3 regions of the Bradyrhizobium sp. HKCCYLS1011 genome follow, and region 1 is predicted to be linked to each of the others. Evidence: predicted binding sites of a transcription regulator. Region 1 holds the regulator's gene; each other region holds the start of a gene.

The links. The regulator PhoB, encoded in region 1, activates phosphate uptake and scavenging genes when phosphate is short. The targets are predictions, from matches to a motif close to TGTCATNNANCTGTCAT.
Region 2: ACQR1W_RS30335 (Orn/Lys/Arg decarboxylase N-terminal domain-containing protein) is a predicted target of PhoB. The motif match lies at 2,575-2,591, and genes of this name have one in related genera.
Region 3: ACQR1W_RS19075 (esterase-like activity of phytase family protein) is a predicted target of PhoB. The motif match lies at 2,048-2,064, and genes of this name have one in related genera.

The regions. Positions count from the first base shown of each region.
Region 1 covers NZ_JBNPTT010000002.1:212,270-216,495, forward strand. Annotated here, with positions in the region: gene pstA (phosphate ABC transporter permease PstA) at 1-45, shown strand, start outside; gene pstB (phosphate ABC transporter ATP-binding protein PstB) at 42-863, shown strand; gene phoU (phosphate signaling complex protein PhoU) at 1,047-1,763, shown strand; gene phoB (phosphate regulon transcriptional regulator PhoB) at 1,779-2,483, shown strand; gene ACQR1W_RS05590 (methylated-DNA--[protein]-cysteine S-methyltransferase) at 2,787-3,359, shown strand; gene ACQR1W_RS05595 (helix-turn-helix transcriptional regulator) at 3,369-4,208, shown strand.
Region 2 covers NZ_JBNPTT010000010.1:203,598-207,823, forward strand. Annotated here, with positions in the region: gene cobD (threonine-phosphate decarboxylase CobD) at 1-100, shown strand, start outside; gene cobS (adenosylcobinamide-GDP ribazoletransferase) at 90-812, opposite strand; gene ACQR1W_RS30325 (histidine phosphatase family protein) at 809-1,405, opposite strand; gene cobT (nicotinate-nucleotide--dimethylbenzimidazole phosphoribosyltransferase) at 1,405-2,460, opposite strand; gene ACQR1W_RS30335 (Orn/Lys/Arg decarboxylase N-terminal domain-containing protein) at 2,638-4,226, shown strand, end outside.
Region 3 covers NZ_JBNPTT010000005.1:441,054-445,279, reverse strand. Annotated here, with positions in the region: gene ACQR1W_RS19085 (crotonase/enoyl-CoA hydratase family protein) at 93-905, opposite strand; gene ACQR1W_RS19080 (SDR family oxidoreductase) at 1,007-1,882, shown strand; gene ACQR1W_RS19075 (esterase-like activity of phytase family protein) at 2,180-3,781, shown strand; gene ACQR1W_RS19070 (acyl-CoA dehydrogenase family protein) at 3,871-4,226, opposite strand, start outside.

The DNA.
Region 1 (4,226 bases):
AATATCAGCGCGCGCATTCTGGGCGCCGAGAGGAGCGCAAAATGACCGACATGTCCGTTTCCGTGTCCAGCCCGGCGGGCGCCATTCCGAACAAATCCCTGCCGGACGCCCCGGCGAAGGTGACTGTCCGGAACCTGAACTTCTACTACGGCGATCACCATGCGCTGAAGAACATCAACCTGTCGCTAGGGACGAACCGGGTCACGGCCTTCATCGGCCCGTCCGGCTGCGGCAAATCCACGCTGCTGCGCATCTTCAATCGGATGTACGACCTCTATCCGGGTCAGCGTGCTGAAGGCCAGCTGATGCTGGACAAGACCGATATTCTCGACCCCAAGCTGGATTTGAATCTGCTGCGCGCTCGTGTCGGCATGGTTTTCCAGAAGCCGACGCCGTTCCCGATGACCATCTACGAGAATATCGCCTTCGGCATCCGCCTCTATGAGAAGATCTCGAAATCGGAGATGGATGACCGGGTCGAGAAGGCGCTGCGCGGCGGTGCGCTCTGGAACGAGGTGAAGGACAAGCTGAACGCGTCGGGCCTCAGCCTGTCTGGCGGCCAGCAGCAACGTCTTTGCATCGCCCGTACTGTCGCGGTTCGGCCCGAGGTGATCCTGTTCGACGAGCCGTGCTCGGCACTGGACCCGATCTCGACCGCCAAGGTCGAGGAGCTGATCCAGGAATTGAGCGAGAACTACACGATCGCGATCGTCACTCATAATATGCAGCAGGCGGCGCGCGTCTCCGACAAGACCGCCTTCATGTATCTCGGCGAGTTGATCGAGTTCGACGATACCAGCAAGATCTTCACCTCGCCGAGCGATCGGCGAACCCAGGACTACATCACGGGCCGTTTCGGCTGAGGCCGGATCGGAACGTTCGTCCGTTCGCGTAGCCCCCTTGCATCGGATCGGCAGGGGGCAGTCCGCTTAAAACAGTCAATGCGGTCCGGCACGGTATGCGTCCCCACTGTCTTGGGCGGTGGGCTAGGGCAATGAGGGCTGAATTGACGCAACGGAACACGACGCATTGCCGAGGAGAGAGACATGGCCAGTGAACATACCGTCAAGGCGTTCGATAGTGATCTTCAGGAACTGACCCGGTTGGTCGCAGAGATGGGCGGCCTGGCCGAGCGGCTGATCGTCGACTCCGTCGACGCGCTGGTGCGGCGGGACATCGCGCTCGGTGAGCGCGTGATCGCGGCCGATGGCGAGATTGACAATCTGCAGCGGCTGATCGAGGAGCGCGCGGTGCTGACGATCGCGCGCCGGCAGCCGATGGCGGTGGACCTGCGCGAGATCGTCGGTGCGATGCGGGTTGCCACCGATCTTGAGCGGATCGGCGATCTCGCCAAGAATATCGGCAAGCGGGTCGCGGCGCTGGAGAGTGATTTCCATCCCCTGAAGCTGATCCGTGGGCTCGAGCATATGACCGACCTCGTGCAGTCGCAGGTCAAGTCGGTGCTGGATGCTTATGCCGCCCATGACCTGCCGGCGGCGATGACGGTCTGGAAGAGCGATGAGGAGGTCGATGCCATCTGCACCTCGCTGTTCCGCGAGCTGCTGACCTACATGATGGAAGATCCCCGCAACATCTCGTTCTGCATCCACCTGATGTTCTGCGCCAAGAACATCGAGCGGATCGGCGATCACGCCACCAACATTGCGGAAACCGTGTTCTACATGATCGAGGGCCAGCAGATGGTCGACAAGCGACCGAAGGGTGACATGACGTCCTTCGCCGTTACCGCCCCCGGCAACTGAGAGAGAAGCTGACCGATGAGTGCGCGCATTCTGGTTGTGGAAGACGAGGAAGCGCTGACCACGTTGCTGCGCTATAATCTGGAAACCGAGGGCTACGAGGTCGAGACGGTCGCGCGTGGCGACGATGCCGACACCCGGCTCAAGGAGCGGGTGCCCGATCTCGTGGTGCTCGACTGGATGCTGCCGGGGCTGTCCGGGATCGAGCTGTGCCGCCGCCTGCGCGCGCGGCCGGAGACCAAGCAGCTGCCGATCATCATGCTGACGGCGCGCGGTGAGGAGAGCGAGCGCGTCCGCGGGCTCGCCACCGGAGCGGACGACTACATCGTCAAGCCGTTCTCGGTGCCCGAGCTTCTGGCGCGCGTCAAAGGCCTGCTGCGTCGCGCGAGCCCCGAGCGGCTCGCCACAGTGCTCGCCTATGGCGACATCGAGCTCGACCGCGAGAAGCGCCGCGTCGCGCGTTCAGGGCGGCCGATCGATCTGGGCCCGACCGAATATCGGCTGCTCGAATTCTTCCTCGAGCATCCGGGTCGTGTGTTCAGCCGCGAGCAGCTGCTCGATAGCGTCTGGGGACGCGACATCTATATCGACGAGCGCACGGTGGACGTTCATATCGGCCGCTTGCGCAAGCTGCTCAATCCGGGTCGCGAGCAGGATCCGATCCGCACCGTGCGCGGTGCCGGCTACGCGCTCGACGATCGATTTGCCAAAGCGGAGTCGTAGCGCTCAGTCCGCCACCGCAGCCATCAGGATCAGAAAGATCAGGCGGAGCCGTTTTGGCTCCGCCTTTTTCTTGCGACCGCGGGTTGCATCTGTTCAAGCGAGTCCGCGAACGATCGGCGGGCTTACGTGCCGGACGACTGATAGGCTGCGCGATCGCGCCCCTCGAAAAGACCCCGGACCGATCCGGGAGTTGCCGACTGGTCGGTCGAACGCTTCTTGCGCGCATCGTGTTTACAACTTGTCACAAACCTGGTGCGCCCGATTGTGACGATGATATGATCCCCGCGGGTTGGGGGTGGCGTCATGGGGCGTGGGTATACGATCTTCGATACGTTGGTCGGTCGTTGCGGCATTGTCTGGAGCGACGTTGGCATCATCGGCGTTCAATTACCGGAGACGCGGGAGATCGAGACGCGCCGGCGATTGTTCCGGCAATTTCCCGAAACCCGCGAATTGGCCCCGCCCCCAAATGCCGAGTCCGCTATCGACGCCATCGTGATGATACTGCGTGGGCAGCCTGCGGATTTTGCCGACGTCAGCCTCGACATGACCGGGATCACCCCGTTCAATCAGCGCGTGTATGACTATATCCGCCGCATTCCGCGTAGCGAAACCCGCGAGCCGGGCGAGATTGCAGCCAGCCTGCATGCCACGGGAGCGTTCTACTCGGTGGCCCAGGCGCTGGCGAAAAATCCGCTTCCGCTGATCGTACCTTGCCATCGTGTACTGGCCGCAAACGGGATCGAAAAAGCCTCGCCGAACCGAGGCGCGATCTCGCAGCGCCGGCTGCTGTCGCTCGAAGGTGCCGGGGCGCAGACAGGGATGACTTTGTTCGACGCGCTGCTGGCGGTTGATCGGCCGCGCGCCACGCACTAGATCGAGCGGATGGCCACAACCATCCTGCTGACCAGCCGCTCCGTAACCGTCTCCGAGTTCCGCTGCACTGCAGTGTCGGGTGAGCTGCCCTATGCCGAGCAGTTTGGCAGCCATTCGGTCTCCTATGTGCGCAAGGGCAGTTTCGGCTGCCATCACCGCGGTCGCTTTTTCGAGCTCGTCACCGGCTCTATCCTGATCGGGCATCCCGGCGACGAGTTCACGTGCACGCATGATCATGTCTGTGGCGATGAGTGCCTGTCGTTCTTTCTTGCGCCGGAGCTGGTCGAGGAGATCGGCGGCAGCAGGGACGTTTGGCAGGCCGGCGCCGTACCGCCGCTGCCGGAACTGATGGTGATTGGCGAGCTGGCTCAGGCCGCGGCTGCCGGTAGCAGCGATCTCGGCCTCGACGAGGTCGGCCATCTGTTCGCCAGCCGGTTCGTGGCGGCCATCGCCGGCAAGTCGCCTAATCCGGCTGTCGCCGCCGGGCGTGTTCGCCGCCGCGCGGTCGAGACCGCGCTATGGATCGACGCCAATTCGCATCGCGCGATCGACCTCGAGGATGCTGCGCATCAGGCCGGCCTCAGCCCATTTCATTTTCTCAGACTGTTTGCGGCCACGCTTGGTGTCACGCCGCACCAATATCTGGTTCGTTCTCGGCTGCGCCATGCTGCGCGGCGGCTCAGCGAAGACGATGCGCCCGTCACCGACATCGCTTACGACGTCGGCTTCGCCGATCTCTCCAACTTTACCCGCACTTTCACGCGCGCAGCGGGTGTTTCGCCCTTGCGGTTCCGCAAGGCCTCGCGCGGCATGCGCAAGATTCTCCAAGAAGGCTTGAGCCGGCATTGATTAGGTGATCGCCAGCGC
Region 2 (4,226 bases), on a different contig from region 1:
TGTCCGGCGATTTTCATATAACCCAGCGTGGCTGCGCTTCGGCCTGCCCGGCTGCGAGCAGGAATGGCAGCGCCTTACGGATGCGCTGGCTACGCGCTGAGCGCGCAGGCGAACAGCAGCAAGGTCTCCGTCACCTCGACGCTGGCGCCGAGGCCATCGCCGGTGATGCCACCGAGCCGCGATTGCCAATAGAGCGCGATCGCCGGGATCACAATGACGGCGAGGAGCGTCGGGCGCGCGCCGAACATGGCGAGAACAACGAGCGCCAGAGCCCAGACTCCGATCATCAACCAGCCGACACTGTTTGCGACGCTTGCACCGAGCCCCGGCTTCAACGATAGGAGCAGCCTGCTCCAGAGCAAGGTGCCCCAGCGCGCCCAAGCCGGAATAACAAGCAGTGCCCACGGCGCGAGCGTCGGCGGCAATTGCGCAATCAGCACGAGTTTCGCCGCGATCTGCAGCGCGATCGCGACCACGGCAAAATTGCCGGCATGAGGATCGCCCAGCACATCGATGAAGCGATCGGGCTTGCCGTGCGACGCGCCGAATGCATCGGCGACGTCGCCGAGCCCATCGAGATGCAGCGCCCCGGTGATCCAGATCCAGGCCGCGAGCACAGCCAGCGCGATCACCCAAGGATCATTGCCGCGGAGGATGCGGGCGATCAACGCCAGGCAGATACCGATAACGACTCCGACCGCAGGAAAGTAGATCGCCGCACGCGCGAGATCGCCTGCCTCAGCATCCTTGATGCGAGGCGTCGGCAGCCGTGTCAGGAACTGCAGCGCGATCCAGAATTCACGCAGGCTCATGGCTGGGTGATCTCGACGAGTTCGCCCCAGAGCGCGCCGTCCTCGCCGCGCCCGACCTCGAGCGTGATACGCGTGGCGGGCTTGATGCGCAAACTCCACAGCGATTGCAGCGGCCAACCTAAGATGAGCGACAGCGTTGCACGAATCGCCCCGCCATGGGTGACGACGAGCACCGGAGAGAGCTCGGGATTCGCGGTCAGCCGATCGAGCGCGCGCCGGACGCGGTGCCGGAGGCTGGTCCAGCTTTCACCCTCAGGTGCGGTGAACGCAGCGGGGTCCGCGTAGAAAGCCTCAAGCAAGGCGGCATCGCCGGGCTCTGTCGCGATCTCGCAACGCTCGCGGCCGTCCCACCGACCAAAATCGAGCTCGCGCCAATCCGGATCGATCTGTAGCAGTATGGCCATTCGCCGCGAACAATCCTCGGCAGCGGAGCGCGCCCGCGCCAGCGGCGAGCTTACGATGAGCTTCCAATCTCGATCTTTCGTCTGCGCGGCAAATTGTTGCCAGCCGGTCTGGCTCAGGGGAGGATCGGTGCGGCCATCGAGATAGCCATCGCGGCCGGTGTCGCCATGCCGCAGGAGATCGATGCGCATCAGCTCGTGCGGCCCGACACGGCGGCCTCGGCGAAGGTCGCCATCCCATTATGGAGCTCACAGGCCAGCCGCAGCAGCGGCAGCGCGGCGGCCGCACCGGAGGCCTCACCGAGCCGCAAATCGAGGTCGATCAGCGACCGCGCACCGAGGGCGTCCAGCACGATCCCATGACCGCGTTCCGCCGAGCGGTGCGAGAAGATCAGCCAGGGACGGCATGAGGAATTGAGCTTGACGGCAGCAAGGGCAGCCACCGACACGATGAAGCCGTCGATCAGAACCGGGATGCCCATTTGAGCAGCCGCAATGATCGCCCCGGTCATCGCCACGATCTCGAGCCCGCCGACGGTCGCGAGCACGGTCTGCACGGGGGTGCCGACCTCAAGTCCGTGCAGCACGAGCGCATCGGCGATCACGCGCGCCTTTCGCGATCGCCCTTCCCCGTCGAGCCCGGTGCCGCCGCCGACGATACCATCCGCGGCGCAGCCGAGCAGCGCCGCCGCAATGGCCGCAGCCGAGGTCGTGTTGCCGATTCCCATTTCGCCCAGAAGCACCAGGTGCGGTTTGCGTTCCGCCTGACGTGCGATCGCGCGCTGCCCGCAGGCAAGCGCAAACGCCACCTCTTCGGAGGTCAGTGCTGGCGCAATGCTGAAATCTCGTGCGCCAGCGCGGGGCTTATCGACGATCACGCCCGTGATCGGCTCCTCGCATAATGTGCCAGCATCGACGAGCTCGAGCGGACAGCCGAGCGTGCGCGCCAGCACCGAGATCGCGGCCCCGCCACCGGCAAAGTTGTGCAGCATCTGCACGGTAACTTCGGAGGGATAGGCCGAGACCCCACGGGCCGTGATGCCGTGATCGCCGGCAAACAGGATGATCGGGGCCCGATCCGCGCCCGGCCTATCGGTCGCCTGCAGCGCCGCAAGCTGGACGGCGACCTCCTCAAGCCGTCCGAGTGCACCCAGTGGCTTGGTCAGCTGTGACTGGCGCGCAAGCGCCGCCTCGCGATGGCCCTCCGAGGGAGCTGGACATCTCACATTAATCCAATCAGGCAACACGGCGACTTCCATGGCAAAGAATCGAACTGGCACGATTGCCATCGGCGCGGCGGCGTGACAAGCAGCGTTCATACCCGCTGATTTGAACGCGCCGGCCCCGATGGCACTTTATACTGTCATTTAAGTGTCATGGAATACGCCGACAGCTGGCCTCCCGACCCAACCTGGCAGACCCGCATGGATTACTTCCGACGCTTCACCTTCCTGTTCGCGGCTCCGGTGTTCGAGGCCGACGACCTCGCCGGCGTCCGCTTCAACCAGATCATCGAAGAAATCCAGCGCTCCGGCTTCGAGGTGGTGCGGGCGCGCAAGCTCGAGGATGCCGAGATCGCGGTGCAGACCGATGCAGCGATCGGCTGCATGGTGGTCGATTGGGGCAAGAAGGGCCTGGAAGGCAAGACCGCGGCGCTGATCAACCTGATGCGCCGGCGCGGCCTCGATTTTCCGATCATCCTGCTGATTCGTCGCAAGCGATTCGAGGATCTGCCGGTCGAGGTGCTCGACTTCATCGACGGCTATGTCTTCCTGTCGGAAGAGACCCCGCCCTTCATCGCCAAGAACCTGATCAGCCGGCTGAAGCAATATGCGGAGACGTTGAAGACGCCGTTCTTCGGCGCCCTGGTCGACTATGCCGAGGAAGGCAACCAGCTCTGGACCTGCCCGGGCCACAATGGCGGCGTGTTCTACAGCCGCAGCCCGATCGGGCGGGTGTTCGTCGAGCATCTCGGTGAAGCCGTCTTCCGCGACGACCTCGACAATTCCGTGCTCGACCTCGGCGACCTCCTGACCCATGAGGGGCCGGCATTGCGGGCGCAGAAGGAAGCGGCGCAGATCTTCGGTGCCGAAAAGACCTATTTCGTGCTGAACGGCACCTCGACCTCGAACAAAGTGGTGCTGGGCGCGCTGGTCACCGACGGCGATCTCGTGCTGTTCGACCGCAACAACCACAAGGCCGCTCATCACGGCGCGCTGCTGATCTCGGGCGGCATTCCAGTCTACATCCCGACGGTGCGCAATGCCTGGGGCCTGATCGGCCCGATGCGCTGGGACCTGCTCGACGAGGAGCATCTGCGCCAGCAGATCCGCAACAACCCGCTGGTCAAGGATCCCGACGCCTGGCGCAAGGAGCGCCCGTTCCGTGTCGCGGTGGTCGAGCAGTGCACCTATGACGGCTCGATCCACAGCGCCGAGATGATCTTGAAGCGCATCGGCCACCTCTGCGAGTACATCATGTTCGACGAGGCCTGGGCGGGGTTCATGAAATTCCACCCGCTCTATGCCGGCCGTTTCGCCATGGGCCTGTCGGAGTTGGGACCGGATGCGCCGGGTATCATCGCCACGCAATCGACCCACAAGCAGCTCGCGAGCTTCTCCCAGGCCTCGCAAATCCACATCAAGGATCGTCACATCAAGGGCCAGCGCCGGCGGGTCGAGCACCGGCGCTTCAACGAAAGCTTCATGCAGCACGCCTCGACCTCGCCGTTCTACCCGCTGTTCGCCTCGCTCGATGTCGGCGCGCAGATGATGAAGGGCCGTTCCGGCGAGGTGCTGTGGGACGACACGATCCGGCTCGGCATCGAATTGCGCAAGAAGATCCGGGCGATGCGCCGGGAATTTGAGGAGAAGGAAAAGGATCCGGCGCGGCGCTGGTTCTTCGAGCCTTTCGTGCCGGACCGCGTGGCGCTTCCGGATGCCGCAAGCCCCGGCGGCGTCCATGACGTCGCCTGGGACGCGATCTCGACCGATCAGCTCGCGACCGACGCATC
Region 3 (4,226 bases), on a different contig from region 1:
AGAAGCTGCCCGGCAACCCGTCAGTCTGCAAGTTTTTTGCCGCAGCGCAAGATGAAGATGCGGGCGGTGCCGCTCCGGGACGAGGCGAGACGTCAAACATCGACAAATCGCGGCGCCCGCTTCTCGATATTGGCACGCACGGCCTCGAGCTGGTTCGGACTGCCGATCAGCTTCTGCTGCTCGACCGACTCGGCCAGCAGCGCCGGACCGGGATCGACAGATAGGTTGTTCAGCATCCGCTTGGCGGCGCGGATCGCATCGGGGCTCTTGCCGGCGATATCCAACGCTGTCTCCAAGGCAGCGGCGCGCGGATCATCGCAGATGCGGGTGACCAGGCCGTAAGACTGCCCTTCCTGAGCGGAGAAGACGCGTCCCGTATAGGTCAGCTCGCGCAGGATATCGTCGCGCATGAGCGTCGCCAGAATTGGAGTTCCCGCCATGTCGGGCACTAGGCCCCATTTGATCTCCATGATCGACATCCTGGTATCGGGGGCGGCGTAACGCATGTCCGCGCCCAGCGCGAGCTGGAAACCGCCGCCGAACGCAACACCATGCACCGCAGCAATCACCGGCACCGGCAACTGTCGCCAGCCCCACACCGCTTGCTGGGCGAAATTGGCCTGACCGTGGGTGCGGATGGTCAGATCGCGCGCCCCACCGCCGGGAATACCGTTGCCGCCGCTGTCGTTCATCGCCGCAAAGCGTCCCATATCGAGACCCGCACAGAATGCGCGCCCCTCACCCGAGAGCACGACGGCGCGGAGGCCCTTCTCCTTGGACAGCCGCTCGGTCGCCTTAACCAGCGCCTCGAACATCGCCATGTCGAGCGCATTCATCTTGTCGGCCCTGACGAGGCGGACGTCGGCAACCCCGTTCTTGATCTCGATTGCTATCCGGCTTTCCATCGAAAGGTTCTCCCTGGCCCTCTTCTTTCCGGCTTTACAGGAAACCGGCAGAGCGATTTAGTCAATCAACCGATGAACGACAGGATTCTGAGGTACAGCACATGTTCCAGGACAATCTCCTCGCAGGCCGACGGATTCTGGTGACAGGTGGCGGGACAGGACTCGGCAAGGCGATGGCCGCGCGCTTCCTGCAGCTCGGCGCTGAAGTACATATTTGCGGGCGGCGGAAAATCGTTTGCGACGAGACCGCGACCGAGCTGATGGATCTCCATGGCGGCCAGGTCACCAGCCACGGCGTCGATATCAGAAGCGCCCAAGCCGTCGAGGAGATGGTCGAGAACATCTTCCGCGAAGGCGGCCTCACCGATCTCATCAACAATGCCGCCGGCAATTTCATCTCGCGCACCGAGGACCTCAGTCCGCGCGGTTTCGATGCCGTGGCGAACATCGTCATGCACGGCACCTTCTACGTGACGCACGCCGTCGGCCGACGCTGGATCGCAGCCAAGCAGCCCGGCAATGTCGTGTCGATCACGGTCACCTGGGTGCGCAACGGCTCGCCCTATGTGGTTCCGTCGGCGATGAGCAAGTCGGCGATCCACGCCATGACGATGTCGCTTGCGGCCGAATGGGGCCGCTATGGCATTCGGCTGAACACGATCGCACCCGGCGAAATCCCAACGGAAGGCATGAGCAAGCGCATCAAGCCCGGCGACGAGGCCGGCGCACGAACCAAGGCGATGAACCCGATGGGCCGGGTCGGCACCATGGAGGAATTGCAGAACCTCGCGGTGTTCCTGATCTCCGGCGGCTGCGACTGGATCAACGGCGAGACGATCGCGATGGATGGCGGCCAAGCGCTGGCGATGGGCGGCAATTTCTATCAGCTGCGCGATTGGACCGACGAGGACTGGGCCAAGGCGAAGGATTCGATCAAGGCGCAGAACGAGAAGGATCGCGCGACCCGCGCGAGCTGACACGCTCGCCCCAGCGAAGCCAGCGCCAATCGCAGCGCAGTTTGTGCGGCCACGGTGAGATAACGCGGACCTCGGTTGTGGTGCCAATCGCCTCATCGCGGCACGATCCGCGACGCAAGTGAAGCGTTGCACTCTGCTGTTGACCACGCGTGCGAAACTGCGACGCGTCATCGCAGTGTCATCAAATTCGGATTCATCTGAAATTCGACGATCGTCTCCTTCCTTCCCCTGACGAGAAGACATTTCTGCTTCGTTCGTCGGCATAATTTTATGCGCCCCAAGATTGGATAGACATAAATGATCACAAATCTCTCTTCGCTGAGGGCTTCGCGCCATGACGCCTGGACGTCTCTCGCAGCCGGTGCGACCGCGCTGCTGCTGATGACCGGCGCCGCCTGCGCCGATTCCTCCGTCACTTTCCAGGGACAGACCTACGTCAACAAGGGCCTGGTCGGCGTCGCCCGCGTTCCGTCGAATGCGATCGATCAGTTCGGCGACACGCTCGGCGGCTTCGGCTCCGGCATGGCGATGAATCTCGACAGTTGGCACAAGAATCGCGACGGCAGCTATGGCGGCACCTTGTACATGCTGCCGGACCGCGGCTGGAATACACAAGGAACGGTCGACTTCCGCGGCCGGCTGCATCGCTTCGAGCTCACGCTCAATCCGCTCTATTCCGGCTCGACCTCCAGCCAGAACCAGCTGCAGCTGAACTACAAGGGCTCGATCCTGTTTCATCGCTGGGGTGGCCAGCAGACTACGGGCCTCGATCCGGCGGGTGTGCAGCCGGCGGATCTCATCTTCCCCGATCTGCCGATCGCCTCCAACAAGAACATCAGCCTCGACAACGAAGCCGTGGTGCATGTCGGCGACGGCACCTACTGGGTCAGCGATGAGTACGGCGCCTACGTTTATCACTATGATCACCACGGCGCGCTGTTGAACGTGATCCGGCCGCCGGATGCCTTCATCCCGATGCGCCGCGATAGCTCGGGCAACCTGATCGAGGACTTCTCCGCCAATAGCCCGCCGATCGGCGCGACCTACGACAAGGGCAATCCAGTCTCGGGCCGGCAGAACAATCAGGGCTTCGAAGGTCTGGCCATGAGCCCCGACCGCAAGACCCTGTTCATCCTGCTGCAGAGTGCGCTGATCCAGGACCTGGATGCGACCAGCTCGAAGACCATCAAGCTGACCCGCAACAACACCCGTCTGCTGGCCTATGACCTGCGCCACCGCCAGCCCAAGCTGGTCGGCGAATATGTCGTGCAACTGCCGCATTATCAGGATCAGACCACGACGACGCCGACCCTGCTCACGGCGGCTCAGAGCGAGCTGCTTGCGCTCAACGATCATCAGTTCCTGGTGCTCGCCCGCGACAGCAGTGGCGGCTTTACAGCGAAGAGCGCCGGTTCGGTCTATCGCAGCGTGGACCTGCTCGACATTTCCGGAGCGACCAACATCGCCGGTACCGCGTATGACAGCCCCACTACGCCGGTCGCGCCGAAAGGCGCGCTCCTCAGCACGATCACGCCCGCAACCTATCAGAAATTTCTCGATATCAACGACAACACCCAGCTGAACCGCTTCGGCCTGCACAACGGCGCGCCGAACGACAGCAATGACCTGTACGAAAAGTGGGAAAGCATGGCGGTGGTGCCCGTCGGCGATCCCAGGGCGCCGCACGATTACTTCCTGTTCGTCGGCAGCGACAACGACTTCATCACCCAGGACGGCCATATGGTCGGGCAAGCCTACGCCGATGCCACGGGCGCCAATGTCGATACGCTGGTGCTGGTGTATCGCGTGACGCTGCCGACCTATGTGCGTCCGCAGACCAATCGGTTCGAGCATTTTGCGGGTTTCGGGTTCGGCTTCGATTTCGACGATCATCACTGATCTCGCCGAAAGTGCAGCGATCCGACCGCCGGCCTGCCCAAGGCCGGCGGTTTTTGCTGATGCCACGTCGCAACGAATCGATCGAGCTCTCACGCGCGCTTGCCCGCTCCCATATAGCCGAACAGGAATCCCGCCACCTTGCGCATCTGGATCTCTTCGCTGCCCTCGGTGATACGGTAGCGGCGGTGATGGCGGTAGATGTGCTCGAACGGCTTGTGCCGCGAATAGCCCATACCGCCATGCACCTGGATCGCGCGGTCCGCGGCCTCGCAGCAGAGCCGGTTGGCCCAGTAGTTACACATCGAGACCTTGTCGGAGAGCGTGTGCTCGACCTCCGCCTGGGTCATCTGATCCATTTGCCAGGCCGTCTTGCGGATCAGAAGCCGTAGCATTTCCGCCTGCGTCGCGAGTTCCACCAGCGGCCATTGGATCGCCTGGTTCTCGG